DNA from 4 places in the Streptomyces sp. NPDC002640 genome. Region 1 is predicted to be linked to each of the others. Evidence: riboswitches for the same ligand, from Rfam matches in the RefSeq annotation. Region 1 holds a riboswitch; each other region holds the start of a gene.
The links. A riboswitch is a leader RNA that binds a small molecule or an ion and turns the genes downstream of it on or off. The one in region 1 is predicted to bind cyclic di-AMP.
Positions count from the first base shown of each region.

Region 2: it holds a riboswitch for cyclic di-AMP, as region 1 does, so the genes downstream of both, ACWD3O_RS05110 (transglycosylase family protein) here and ACWD3O_RS03580 (NlpC/P60 family protein) in region 1, are expected to answer to the same signal.
Region 3: it holds a riboswitch for cyclic di-AMP, as region 1 does, so the genes downstream of both, ACWD3O_RS10935 (M23 family metallopeptidase) here and ACWD3O_RS03580 (NlpC/P60 family protein) in region 1, are expected to answer to the same signal.
Region 4: it holds a riboswitch for cyclic di-AMP, as region 1 does, so the genes downstream of both, ACWD3O_RS26790 (M23 family metallopeptidase) here and ACWD3O_RS03580 (NlpC/P60 family protein) in region 1, are expected to answer to the same signal.

Region 1 is NZ_JBSFVZ010000002.1:215,390-218,588, reverse strand. Features, by position in the region: gene ACWD3O_RS03585 (hypothetical protein) at 1-222, shown strand, start outside; gene ACWD3O_RS03580 (NlpC/P60 family protein) at 298-1,461, opposite strand; cyclic di-AMP (ydaO/yuaA leader) riboswitch at 1,469-1,623, opposite strand; gene ACWD3O_RS03575 (hypothetical protein) at 1,850-3,133, opposite strand.
Region 2 is NZ_JBSFVZ010000003.1:84,062-87,260, forward strand. Features, by position in the region: gene eno (phosphopyruvate hydratase) at 1-537, opposite strand, end outside; gene ACWD3O_RS05110 (transglycosylase family protein) at 812-1,507, opposite strand; cyclic di-AMP (ydaO/yuaA leader) riboswitch at 1,512-1,679, opposite strand; gene ACWD3O_RS05115 (transglycosylase family protein) at 1,906-3,162, opposite strand.
Region 3 is NZ_JBSFVZ010000006.1:219,653-222,851, reverse strand. Features, by position in the region: gene ACWD3O_RS10945 (M16 family metallopeptidase) at 1-36, shown strand, start outside; gene ACWD3O_RS10940 (M16 family metallopeptidase) at 33-1,421, shown strand; cyclic di-AMP (ydaO/yuaA leader) riboswitch at 1,629-1,819, shown strand; gene ACWD3O_RS10935 (M23 family metallopeptidase) at 1,833-2,591, shown strand; gene ACWD3O_RS10930 (GntR family transcriptional regulator) at 2,776-3,199, shown strand, end outside.
Region 4 is NZ_JBSFVZ010000023.1:127,737-130,935, reverse strand. Features, by position in the region: gene ACWD3O_RS26795 (tyrosine-protein phosphatase) at 1-545, opposite strand, end outside; cyclic di-AMP (ydaO/yuaA leader) riboswitch at 987-1,151, shown strand; gene ACWD3O_RS26790 (M23 family metallopeptidase) at 1,156-1,995, shown strand; gene ACWD3O_RS26785 (SGNH/GDSL hydrolase family protein) at 2,265-3,065, shown strand.

The DNA.
Region 1 (3,199 bases):
GCCCTCACCATGCTGGTCACCGGCATCGTCCTGGTGGGCCTCAACGAGGCCCAGGGCGCCTCGGTCAACCACGTCAAGATCGGCATCAAGCTGCTGCTGCTGATCGTGATCCTCGGCCTGGTCTACGTGAAGCGTGACGAGGAGCGGGTGTCCAAGGGGCAGTTCGCCCTGGTGGGGGCGCTCACCACGGTCAACATCTTCATCGCGGTGCTGTGGACGTGATCCCGCGTCCCTGACGCGTACCGCGACGGCCCGCACGCCAGGAGCGTGCGGGCCGTCGCGCGTCCTCGGGGCCGTTCAGGAGGGGCGCACGATGCTGTGGATGGAGCCCTCGCCGTCGTAGTAGATCGACTCCTCGCGGACGTTCGTGCCCGGCTTCGGAGCGTGGACCATCATGCCGCCGCCGATGTAGACGCCCACGTGGGTGACGTCGTCGTAGAAGAAGACCAGGTCGCCCGGCTGCGCCTGGGAGACCGGGACGGTGGTCCCGGCGTCGACCTGGTCGTAGGTGGTGCGCGGCAGGTCCACGCCGGCGGCCTTCCAGGCGGCCTGGGTGAGACCCGAGCAGTCGTAGGAGTCCGGGCCGGTCGCGCCCCACACGTAGGGCAGGCCGATCTGGGCCTCGGCGAACGCGACGGCCTTCTGGCCCTGCGAGGCGGAGGCGTCGGTGGAGCCGCCGGAGCCGGTGTCGCCGCCGGTGGAGCCCTCCTCGGCGGCTTCCTCGGCCTCCTCGGCCGCCGCCTCCTGACGGGCCTTCTCCTCGGCGGCCTGCTGCCGTGCCAGTTCCTCGGCCTTGCGGCGGGCCTCCTCCTCCTTTGTCCGCTCGATCTCGGCGAGCCGCGCCTTCTCCTCGGCGGTCAGCTCGGCCAGCAGTTCGCGGGCGTCGCTCAGCTTCTTCTGGACGGTCGCCTTGCTGGTGCGGAGCTCCTCCTCGGAGGAGCTCAGGGTCTCCATGCTCTCGGAGGCCTCCTGCCGCTTCTCGGCGGTGGCGGCCTGCCGCTCCACGAACGCGTCGACCGCCTCCTGCTGGCGGGCGGTCAGACGGTCCATCAGCTGGGCCTGCCCGAAGTAGTCCTCGGGGGCCTCGGCGAGGAGGAAGGTGGCGGTGTCGGGGAGCGCGGTGCCGGAGCGGTACTGGGCGGCGGCGTACGAACCGAGCTTCTCGCGGGCCTCGTTCAGCTCGTCGGTGCGCTCGGCGACCTCGTCGAGCAGCTTGTCGAGCTCCTGGCGCTGGGCCTCGCTCTGCTCCTTGGCGGAGTTGTACTTCTCGGTCGCCGCCTCGGCCTGGCGGTAGAGGCCGTCGACCTTCTCCTGGACCTCTTCGAGGCTCGGGCGGTCGGACGGGGCGGCCTGGGCGGTCTGGCCCAGCAGGGCCAGGGAGGTGAGGGCGACGGTCGCCAGGGCGGGGGTGCGTATGCCCGCGAGCAGACCCGCGGGGCGGGGTTTTCGGTGCGACGCCAAGGCGGCGACTCCTTCCGTCTCCCGCCTACCGGGTCAGCTGTCGGGTTCGGGCGGCAGTTCCGGAAGGGTTGCCCTACGGTCCGGCGGGGCCGGAACGATTCACCCCAGGTGGTGCGTGCGGGCCCGGCTCCGGCGCGGGGCCGGACTCGGCGGGGGCCGCACGGACCGGCGAGGTTCGCGGGTCGGGGTCGGACGGCCCGCGCGGCACGTTAGCCAACGTGTGGGGTCCGTGTGAAGGACGGTGTGCGATATGCCCGATACGTTTTCGTGACCTTGTCCTGAGCGTGGCGCTGCGTCACACCGGGGCGGCTGGTGGTAACCATCGCCCCCGCGTCCCGCTCCTCCTGGCGTATGCCCCGCAAGGGGGTGCCGCGCGGACGCAAGGGGGTCACTCGGTGACGTCGACGACCACCCGGTTGGTCTCGAGGCCGGCCGCGGTGACGACCTGGACCTCGACGCGGCCGGGCTCGACGTCGGCCGGCACCGGCACCGTCAGCACCGTGTCGGACGGGTTGCTGAAACCGCCCGCCACCGGCACCAGCGGCACGTGGACGTTGACCGCTCCTATGCGGACGACCATCCGCGACAGACGGTCCGCGCCCTGCGCCCCCGGCGGCACGAAGCCCGCCCCGCGGATCTCGATGTCGTCGCCTGTGCGGATCGGCCCGTCGAGGTCCCCCGCCTCCCGGGCCCGCACCACGGAGAGCACGACCGGACGGCCGCCCTCCGCGTACTTGCCGGCCAGGTAGGTCGCCGCCGAGATCAGCACCACCACGGCCAGCCCCCACGGCAGGTCGGGCAACTGCTCCGGCTTGCGCGCCAGCCGGACCAGGCCGAAGACCAGCGCCACCGCGGAGATCACGACGTACTGGATGTCGGCGAAGCTGCCGCGCCCGGCGTCGTCGGTCAGCAGGTCCGCCGCGCGCGGCCGGTGCGCGCGCACCTTCTGCAGCCGCTGCCCCTGCACGCGCAGGCTCACCACCCGGCGGACCAGTACCGCGATGGCGCACACCACGGCCAGCACCGTCACCATGCCCGCCCCGCGCGCCAGGTCGAGGCCCGCGATCAGCGCGTCGCGCTCCCGGTGCCCGGAGGCGGCGGCGAGCTGGCCGGCCAGGGTGAGCACGGCGAAGGCGGTGAACAGCACCCACGCGACGGCCACCGCGCGCGAGGTGGACAGACGGTTGTCCTCGCCGATCACCGGCGCGAGCACCCCGCCGCGAGCGCGGTGGTACCAGGAGGCGGCGGAGAGCGCGGCGGCCGTCACCAGGGCCGCGAGCAGCCCGGCCGTCCGGGCCGGTGTCCATCCCGCCCCGATCGCGGTGAGGGCCTGCACCAGCAGGAGCAGCAGTACCGCTCCCCACACGGCGTAGAGCGTGACCCGCCACAGCCGTGCCAGCCAGGCCTGGCCCTCGGCCCGGCTGCGCTCGGCGACCTCCGCGGCGGACTGGGTCAGCTCGTCGGAGACCCACTGCCGCGAGGCGGACGCCGAGTGGGCGACCGCGGCGGGCAGTCCCTTTCCGGCGGCGAACTCGTCCCGCTGGTGGAGGAAGGCCGCCACGGCCTTCCGGTGTCCCGCGCGTGCGCCGTGCGGACAGTCCCCGCACGTGCAGCCGCCCTCATGGGTGTCCTTCGCCGCGTCGGCGCCCTGCCGCGCCTCCTGCACCGCCACGCCGTGTCCGCCTTCCGCAACGATCGTCACAACGGCAACTCCGCTGCCGCGTAGGGGAATTGTGCC
Region 2 (3,199 bases), on a different contig from region 1:
CAGGGCCTCGGAGAAGGACTCGGCGCCGATCGGCGCGATCATGAACTCCTGGATGTCCACGTTGGAGTCGGCGTGCGAGCCGCCGTTCAGGATGTTCATCATCGGCACCGGCAGCAGGTGCGCGTTGGGGCCGCCCAGGTAGCGGAAGAGCGGCAGGTCGCTGGCCTCGGCGGCGGCGTGGGCGACGGCGAGGGAGACGCCGAGGATGGCGTTGGCGCCGAGCGAGCCCTTGTTGTCGGTGGCGTCCAGGTCGAACATCGCCTGGTCGATCAGGCGCTGCTCGGTGGCGTCGTAGCCGACGAGCTCCGGACCGATCTGCTCGATGACGGCGAGGACGGCCTTCTCGACGCCCTTGCCGAGGTAGCGGTTCTTGTCGCCGTCGCGAAGCTCGATGGCCTCGAAGGCACCGGTGGAGGCGCCGGACGGGACGGCGGCACGACCCGTGCTGCCGTCGTCGAGGCCGACCTCGACCTCGACCGTGGGGTTGCCTCGGGAGTCCAGGATTTCCCGGGCTACGACGACGTCGATGGACGGCACGAGCATCTCCTTCTGGGATGTGACGCGGGTGGCGCCGGACCACCTGGTCCGGCACGGGGTGCACAGCCTCCGTGGCTCTGCGAGACCGAGCCTAACCGGCCGGGCGGGATCGGCCAGCCGGTCACCCCCTGTACGGAGGGGTAACAGGAGATTAATTGTTCCGGCTCGAAACAAAAAGCCCCGGAGGCGGATCCGCCGGAAACGGCCCCGCCCCCGGGCGCGTGGTGACGCGCCCGGGGGCGGGGGTTCGTGCGACGGGCGGACCGGTGACCGGTCAGCTCAGGTGGAGCATCTGGCCCGGGTAGATCAGGCGCGCATCCTCGACGACGTCCTTGTTCAGCTTGAAGAGCTTCTTCCAGCCGCCCTTGATGTCGTGCTCCTCGGCGATCAGGCTGAGCGAGTCGCCCTTGACGACCTTGTACTCGCCGTCACCCTTGAGGACCTTCTCGCCGGTGGGCGTGGTGACCTTCTCCTGCTTCTTCGGCTGCTCCGCCTTGGCGGGCTGGGCCGGGGTCTCCTCGGCCTGCGGCGCGGGGGCCGGAGCCTCCTGCTGCGGGGCCTCCTGGGCGGGGGCCTCGGCGGCGCCGCCCTGGTAGGGAGCGCTGGAGAGGCCGGTGCCGCAGTGCGGCCAGGCGCCCGGACCCTGCTCGGCGAGAACCTTCTCGGCTATCTCGATCTGCTGGGCCTTGGTGGCCTGGTTGGCCTGGGCGGCGTACTGGGTGCCGCCGAAGCCGGCCCAGGTCTGGCTGGTGAACTGCAGACCGCCGTAGAAGCCGTTGCCGGTGTTGATGGACCAGTCGCCGCCCGACTCGCACTGGGCGACGGCGTCCCACTCGGACTCGGTGGCGGCGGACGCGGTGCCCGCCGTCAGCAGCGGGGCGGCCACGACCGCGCCGGTGAGACCGGCGACGGCGAGAGCGCGCTTGGCCTTGGACGGACGACGGTGCTTGCCCTGGCAGGTAAACGACATGGAGGTATCCCCTCACCGACGCCTACGAGGTGAGCTGTCGGGTTCGGGCTATGAGGGTCGCCCGGCCGCACACCTCTCGGTGCGCGGCTTCACCCCTAGCCGTTCCGGCGGTCTGACCACCGGGCCGGCACTTACCTGGTTCCCCCGCTCCTGCCTACGGCGCATGACGCGACGACATGTCCCGTACGGCCGTTGGCAGGATTAGGCGTGACGGCCGCCGGGGCCCGCTGGAGCGAGCGGTTTGACGTTAGCCATGCCGCGGCCGGGATTTCAAAGACGATCAGGTCTTATGAGACCCATCTCTCACTTCTCCGGAATCAGACATTCCGGGACGAAAAGGCGGGTAACTCCCCCGATTTTGCCCGCCTTTCGCCCTTCTCCGTCCGTCGCCCCGGCCGCTACGGGAGGGTGAGGACCATGCCCGAGACCAGGCGGTTCGGGTCGTTCCCGATCAGGTCTCGGTTCTCCTCGTAGAGGGCGCGCCAGCCGCCCTTGACGCCTTCCGACTTGGCGATGGAGACCAGGCTGTCGCCGCCCCGCACCTGGTAGGTGTCCGCGGGGGCGGCGTGCCGGCCCGAGGAGCCGGACCCCGTGCCGGTCTCCTCGGCGCTGGGGCCGCGGTGGCGGCCGGAGCCGGAGGAGGACCCGGTGCTCTCCTCCTGGGCGGCGTCGCCGCCGAACAGCGGAGTGTCGTCCTGGAAGAGGGGGCCGTCGCCGCCGCCGAACAGCGGGTCCTCGTCCGACGGGTCCTCGCCCGAGGTGCCGTCCTGCTCGCCGCCGTCGCCGCGGACCGGGGTGTCCTCGCCGGAGCCGCCCTGGCCGCTCTCGTCCTGGCCGGTGCCGCCCTTGCCGGTGTCGTCCTTGCCGGTGTCGCCGCCGTTGCCGTTCTGGCCGTTCTGGCCCTCGCCGGTCTCGGGCAGGTCCGGGATCACCGGGCTGCCGGTGCCGGTGTCCACCAGACCGAGGTCCTGGCCGAGGCCCAGGAGGCCGCCGTCCTGCGCGGAGCCGGCGCCGGGGAAGAAGCCGTGACCCAGGGCGCCGTTCGCGCCCTCGCCGGAGCGCGCCTGCCCGCGGGCGTCGCCCGCCTCGCCGTCCACCGCGCCCGACTTGTCGCCGTTGCCGCTGTTGTCGCTCTTGTCCGCATTGCCGGTGTCACGGGTGCCGTTCAGGTCGCCGCCGGCGGAACCCCAGCCGGAGGCGGAGCCGTCGAAGGCGCCGGGGCCGGTCACGTCGCCGGTCCGCAACGCGTCCACGCCGGTGTCCACCTCGGCGGCGGGGCCGTCCTCGCGCAGACCGTTCATGGCACCGCACGCCAGCCACGGGGTGGCGCCCTGCTCGGCGAGGATCCGCTCGGCCACCGCGATCTGCTGCGAGCGGCTCGCCTCCGACGGGTTGGAGGCGTACGACAGGCCGCCGTGGTCCTCCCACTGGTCCTGGGAGAGCTGCAGACCGCCGTAGAACCCGTTGCCGGTGTCGGCGCTCCAGGCGCCCCCGCTCTCACATTCGGCGACCCGGTCCCAGGTGGCCCCCTCGGCCGCGCCGGCGCTGGAGGCCGCGAACAGCGGGAGGGCGAGTGCGGAACCGGTCACGCCGGCCGCGACGACGACCGCCGGCGCCTGACGGGGGCGGCGGTGACGACCGTTTCCGGAGAGCATGCGGGTGGCCTTTCGTCGACTACAGGGGCCGCGCCGA
Region 3 (3,199 bases), on a different contig from region 1:
GAGGCCGCCGACGAGAACGAGGAGGAGGCCAAGTGACCGAGCTGGCCACGATGGAGTTCCACCCGATGCCGCAGGCCGGCGAGCCCAAGCCGTGGGCCTTCCCCGCCCCCGGACGCGGCGCGCTGGACAACGGCATGACGGTCCTGCACTGCCACCGCCCCGGCCAGCAGGTCGTGGCGGTCGAGGTGCTGCTGGACGCGCCGCTCGACGCGGAGCCCGCCGGACTGGACGGCGTCGCCACCGTCATGGCGCGCGCCTTCGCCGAGGGCACCGACAAGCACTCCGCGGAGGACTTCGCCGCCGAGCTCGAACGGTGCGGCGCCACGCTGGACATGCACGCCGACCACCCCGGTGTGCGGGTCTCCCTGGAGGTGCCGGTCTCCCGGCTGCCCAAGGCCCTCGGTCTGCTCGCCGACGCGCTGCGCGCCCCCGCGTTCGCCGAGGACGAGGTGTCCCGGCTGGTCCGCAACCGGCTCGACGAGATCCCCCACGAGCTGGCCAACCCGGCCCGCCGCGCCGCCAAGGAGCTCTACAAGGAGCTCTTCCCGGCCGGGTCGCGGATGGCGCGCCCCCGCCAGGGCACCGAGGAGACGGTCGGGAAGATCGACGCGGCCGCGGTGCGCGCCTTCTACGAGCGGCACGTCCGCCCCGCCACCTCGACCGCCGTGGTGGTGGGCGACCTCACCGGCGTCGACCTCGACGCCCTGCTGGCCGAGACCCTCGGCGCGTGGACGGGCTCCCCGGCGGACCCGCACCCGGTGCCCGCGGTGACGGCGGACGACACCGGCCGCGTGGTGATCGTGGACCGCCCGGGCTCGGTGCAGACCCAGCTGCTCATCGGCCGCACCGGTCCGGACCGGCACGACCGGGTGTGGCCCGCCCAGGTGCTCGGCGCCTACTGCCTCGGCGGCACGCTCACCTCCCGGCTGGACAAGGTGCTGCGGGAGGAGAAGGGCTACACCTACGGCGTCCGCTCCTTCGCCCAGGTCCTGCGCTCCGCGCCCGACGGCTCGGGCGCGGCCCTGCTGGCCATCAGCGGCTCGGTGGACACGCCCAACACCGGCCCGGCGCTGCAGGACCTCTGGCAGGTGCTGCGCACGCTGGCCGAGGGCGGCCTGACCGACGCCGAACGCGACACCGCGGTGCAGAACCTGGTGGGCGTCGCCCCGCTGAAGTACGAGACGGCGGCCGCCGTGGCCGGCACCCTGGCCGACCAGGTGGAGCAGCACCTGCCGGACGACTTCCAGGCGACGCTCTATCAGCAGCTCGCCGCCACCGGCACCGTGGAGGCCACGGCGGCCGCGGTGAGCGCCTTCCCGGTGGACCGCCTGGTCACGGTCCTCGTCGGCGACGCCGCGCAGATCGCCGACCCGGTCCGCGACCTGGGCATCGGCGAGGTGACGGTGGTCCGCGCGGAGTAGCCGCCCGTACAGGCCGGTTCGGGCCCCGGTGACCGATCTGGTCGCCGGGGCCCGCTTCGTCCCGTTCAACGGGCGTTGCGTGGGGAAGAGTCCGGTTTGCCCTGTGGGATGCGCTACAAAAGCCTTGATCCGTTTGTGATCCGAATGATCACGCCATTAGCTTCGGTCCGGCTGTCCGCCACACTTGTGCGCCGCGCCCGCGGCGCCGGGCAGTCATCGCCTAATCCCCGTACGGCGCGAGCCAGGGGAGCCGGGGACCCACAAGCGGCAACCCCTGGGGTGAATCGGGCGCCTTCCGCACGGCGCGCGCACAACGCGCGCACGGGGGGAGACGCCCGTAGGAGACCTTCCTGCTCCGAACCCGACAGCTAACCCGGCAGGCGAGAGGGAAGGAAAGGACTCAGCCACTTCATGGCGTTCAACTGCGCCTCCGGCAGGCACCGTCGTCCCGGCCGGACCAGCCGCACCACCGCCGGCCTGGCAGGCCTCGCCGCTCTCACCACCACCGGCGTCGTCGGCACCCTGGCCACTCCCGCCTCCGCCGCCGAGACGTCCGCCGCCGAGACCTCCGTCAACGAGACCACCGGCCTGCTGCCGGTCGTCACCATCGGCGACCGCGTGGCCGACCAGATCGACGAGCAGGCCGAGGCCCAGGAGCGGGCGGCCGCCGAGAAGGCCGCCGTCGAGAAGGCCCGCAAGGAGCGCGAGGAGGCCGAGCGCCGCGCCGCCCGCGAGGCCGAGCGCGAGCGCCTGCGCCGCCTCACCATGTTCGTCAGCCCCATCGCCGGCTCCTACGTCTCCACCGGCTACCAGGCCGGCGGCGCCGTCTGGTCCTCCGGCAGCCACACCGGCGTCGACTTCCACGCCGCCGCCGGCACCCCGGTCCGTTCGGTGGGCCGCGGCACCGTGGTCGAGGCCGGCTGGGGCGGCAGCTACGGCTACCAGGTCGTCATCAAGATGCACGACGGCACCTACACCCAGTACGGCCACCTGTCCTCGGTCAGCGTCACCCCCGGCCAGGCCGTGACCCCCGGCGCGCACATCGGCCGCTCCGGCGCCACCGGCAACGTCACCGGGCCGCACCTCCACTTCGAGGCGCGGATGACCGCCGAGTACGGCAGCGACATCGACCCGGTCGCCTACCTCCGGTCCCACGGCGTGAACCTCTGACGCCACCCGCACGCGCGAAAGCCCCCGCCCCGGTTTCCCGGGCGGGGGCTTTTTCGTCGTTCCGGAAGGATTCCGGGCGCACCGGGCGGGCCTCGGCCAAAAATTCCCCGCCCGCGGGGCCTTCCCGTCGGAAATCGCCGTCGATTGCCTTAGAGTCAATTCATTCATCGAGGCGGAGGTCGGCATGCGTATTCCCGCGCATTCGGTATGCACGGCGATCCGGGACGACATCGTCGCAGGCGTCCACGAGCGGGGAAGCCGGCTGACCGAGGAAGTGCTCGCCCGGCGCTACGGGGTCTCCCGGGTCCCGGTCCGCGAGGCGCTGCGCACCCTGGAGGCGGAGGGCTTCGTGGTCACCCGGCGCCACGCCGGGGCCTGTGTGGCCGAGCCGACCGAGCAGGAGGCCGCCGACCTGCTGGAGATGCGGCTGCTGCTCGAGCCGCTGGGCGCCGCCCGGGCCGCGCAGCGCCGCACCGAGGCCCACCTCAAGGTGCTCCGCGGCCTGGTCAGGCTGGGGCAGGAGCGGGCGCGGCGGGGCTACGGCGAGGACCTGCGGTCCTTGGGCGGCTGGTTCCACGAGACGCTCGCGCAGGCCTGCGGCAGCGGCG
Region 4 (3,199 bases), on a different contig from region 1:
ACGGCGTCCCGCTCCACGCCCAGGGCCAGCAGCGTGATCGCGATCGACAGGCCCGCACGGTCCTTGCCGGCCGAGCAGTGCATCAGCGCCGGCACGCTGTCCTCGGCGAGGGAGCGCAGCACCCGGGAGTGCTCGTCGGTGCGGGTGAGGATGGTCGCCCGGTAGGAGGCGATCATGCGCTGCTCCGCCCGGCCGTCGCCCAGCAGCGGACGCAGCTCGTCGATGCCGCCGCGGCGGACCCGCTTCCAGAACTCGGCGCCGTCGGCGGGGTCGGAGAGCGGCAGCCGGACCTCGCGGACCCCCGGCAGCGTGATGTCGGGGCCCTCCAGGCTCCGGTCGGCGTCGTTGCGGAAGTCGAAGACCGTGTGCAGGTTCAGGGAGGCGAGGAAGGCGGCGTCCTCGGCGGTGGCGCTCGCCAGGTGGCCGCTGCGGAACAGCACGCCGTTCCTCACCTTGCGGCCGTCCGTGGTGGGCATGCCGCCCACATCCCGGAAGTTCCGCACTCCGGCGAGCTGGGGCTCGGTCGACGGGACCTGGTGCGTCACGGTGGCTCCTCCCACTGGGCCCCGTCGGCCGCGGCAACCGACGGGTGCGTCCTGACGATACGACACGGCTCCGCGGGACCAGGAGGGTGCCGTCACCCGGACACCACGAGAGTCGGCATGCACGAAAATCGCATTACGGACATAGCCCCCAAAAGTCATTTGTCCAGGTATTGCGTAACTTGCCCTGGCGGGGCGGGATGTGGGGCGGTGGGCAGGTGAGCAGCCTCATATCGGTGACCGAGCGTCGTCGGTGCCCATGGTGCAACTCCCGTGTGCGCAGCGGGAGATGTGGTCGCGGTGGCGACTCTCTGTGACCGTTTTGCCCTCAAGTGATCACAAAGAATGCACGTTCGTGGAAATCCCGCGCTTGTCCGCTTGCGCACCGGTCGCATACGTTCACGATCCGATCCGGGCGGACGCCGAATCCTGCCGCCGACCGGATCCTCACACTCACCCGAGTAACCCGAGCACGGCAGGAGCGGGGGACCCACAGGTACGCGCCTGTTCCGGTCTCCGGAACGGGCTAGGGGTAAAGCCGCGCCCAGCGCGGCCGGGCATCTCCAGCCCGCACCCGACAGCTCACCTCGCAGGCGACGGAGAGGACAACGTCATGCCCGCGAAGCGTCAGAAGCACCGCCGTCCCACCGGCGTCCAGCGCCTCACCCGCTCCATCGCCGTCGCCGGCACGGGCGCCATGGCCCTCGGCCTGCCCCTGTTCGGCGCCACCGGCGCCCACGCCGCCGCCCCGGAGCAGGCCCCCCAGAGCCTGCCGGTCGCCGCGAAGAAGACGGCCGCCGAGACCTACACGGTCAAGAAGGGCGACTCGCTGTCGAAGATCGCGGAGAAGAAGAAGGTCTCCGGCGGCTGGAAGCAGCTGTACAAGATCAACCGTGACGTCGTCGGCGACAACCCCCGCCTGATCAAGCCCGGCACCGAGCTGGAGCTCGGCAAGAAGGCCGCCGCCCAGCAGCCCGCCAAGGCCAAGGCCACCGCCCCCAAGGCCGCCGCGCCGAAGACGACCGTCGCCGACGCGGCGAACGTCGGCGGCTACACCGCCCCCGCGGACGCCGCCCTGGGCACCGCCTACCGCACCGCGGGCAGCATGTGGTCCAGCGGCTACCACACCGGCGTCGACTTCGCGCTGCCCACCGGCACCCCGCTGAAGTCCATCGCCGCCGGAACCGTGGTCTCCGCCGGCAACGGCGGTGCCTACGGCAACCAGGTCGTCATCCAGCACCAGGACGGCATGTACTCCCAGTACGCCCACCTGTCGCAGCTGTCCGTCTCCGCCGGGCAGACCGTGACCGTCGGCCAGCAGATCGGCCTGTCCGGCGCCACCGGCAACGTCACCGGCCCGCACCTGCACTTCGAGGTCCGCACCTCGCCCGACTACGGCTCCGACGTGGACCCGGTCGGCTACCTCCGCTCGCACGGGGTCAGCCTGGGCTGATCCCCTGCGGGGCCTCGCGGTTGCGCGCGAACCGAGGGCCGTGCTCCCCGACCGGGGGCACGGCCCTCGCCGCGTCCCGGCGAGGAAGCCGGGCGGCCCGTGCCCGCACCCTGTCGCAACGGCCCACGTTTATTCCGCTGTTGGGAAAGAGTTGACGAGTGGCCTATCTCACCGCCCGTCAACCCCTCCCTACGGTCGCGTAGCTCACATCCGAAGGGGGAGGATGCCTCGATGTGGCAGACGATTCGAAGAATGACAGCAGAACAGTGATGGGGTCGATCGGGTCGATCGGGTCGTACGTGGCCGTCGGGGACAGCTTCACCGAGGGCGTCGGTGACCCCGGACCGGACGGGACGTTCGTCGGCTGGGCCGACCGCCTCGCGGTGCTCCTCGCCGACCTGCGCCCCGAGGGCGAGTTCGGCTACACCAACCTCGCCGTGCGCGGGAAGCTGCTCGACCAGGTCGCGGCCGACCAGATCCCCCAGGTCCGCGGGCTCGCCCCCGACCTGGTGTCCATCTGCGCCGGGGGCAACGACATCCTGCGCCCCGGCACCGACCCCGACGACGTGGCCGAGCGCTTCGAGAAGGCCGTCGCCGAACTCGCCTCGGCGGCCGGCACCGTCCTGGTCGCGACCGGCTTCGACACCCGCGGCGTCCCGGTGCTCAAGCACCTCCGGGGCAAGATCGCCACGTACAACGGGCACGTCCGGGCCATCGCCGACCGCTACGACTGCCGGGTCCTGGACCTCTGGTCGCTGCGGAGCGTCCAGGACCGCCGCGCCTGGGACAGCGACCGGCTGCACCTCTCCGCCGAGGGACACACCCGGGTCGCCCTCCGCGCCGGCCAGGTCCTCGGCCTCGACGTCCCTGCCGACCCGGAGCAGCCCTGGCCGCCCCTGCCGCAGCGGGGCGTTCTGGAGGTCCGCCTCGACGACGTGCACTGGGCGCGCGAACACCTGGTGCCGTGGATCGGGCGCCGGCTGCGGGGCGAGTCCTCCGGCGACACCGTCGTCGCCAAGGGCGCGCTGGCCCTGGACAACCTCAAGTCCTGGCTCACCCGGGCCGTCTGAGCCGTGGGCTCCCGCCGCCCGGCGGGGGCGGGAGCGGCCGCCGCGCGTGCGTCCGGTCCCGTCCCCGGACAACGCCGGGCGGCGCCCCGGCGTCCGTAGGAGCATGAGCAGGAACGTGGACACCCCGACAGGCA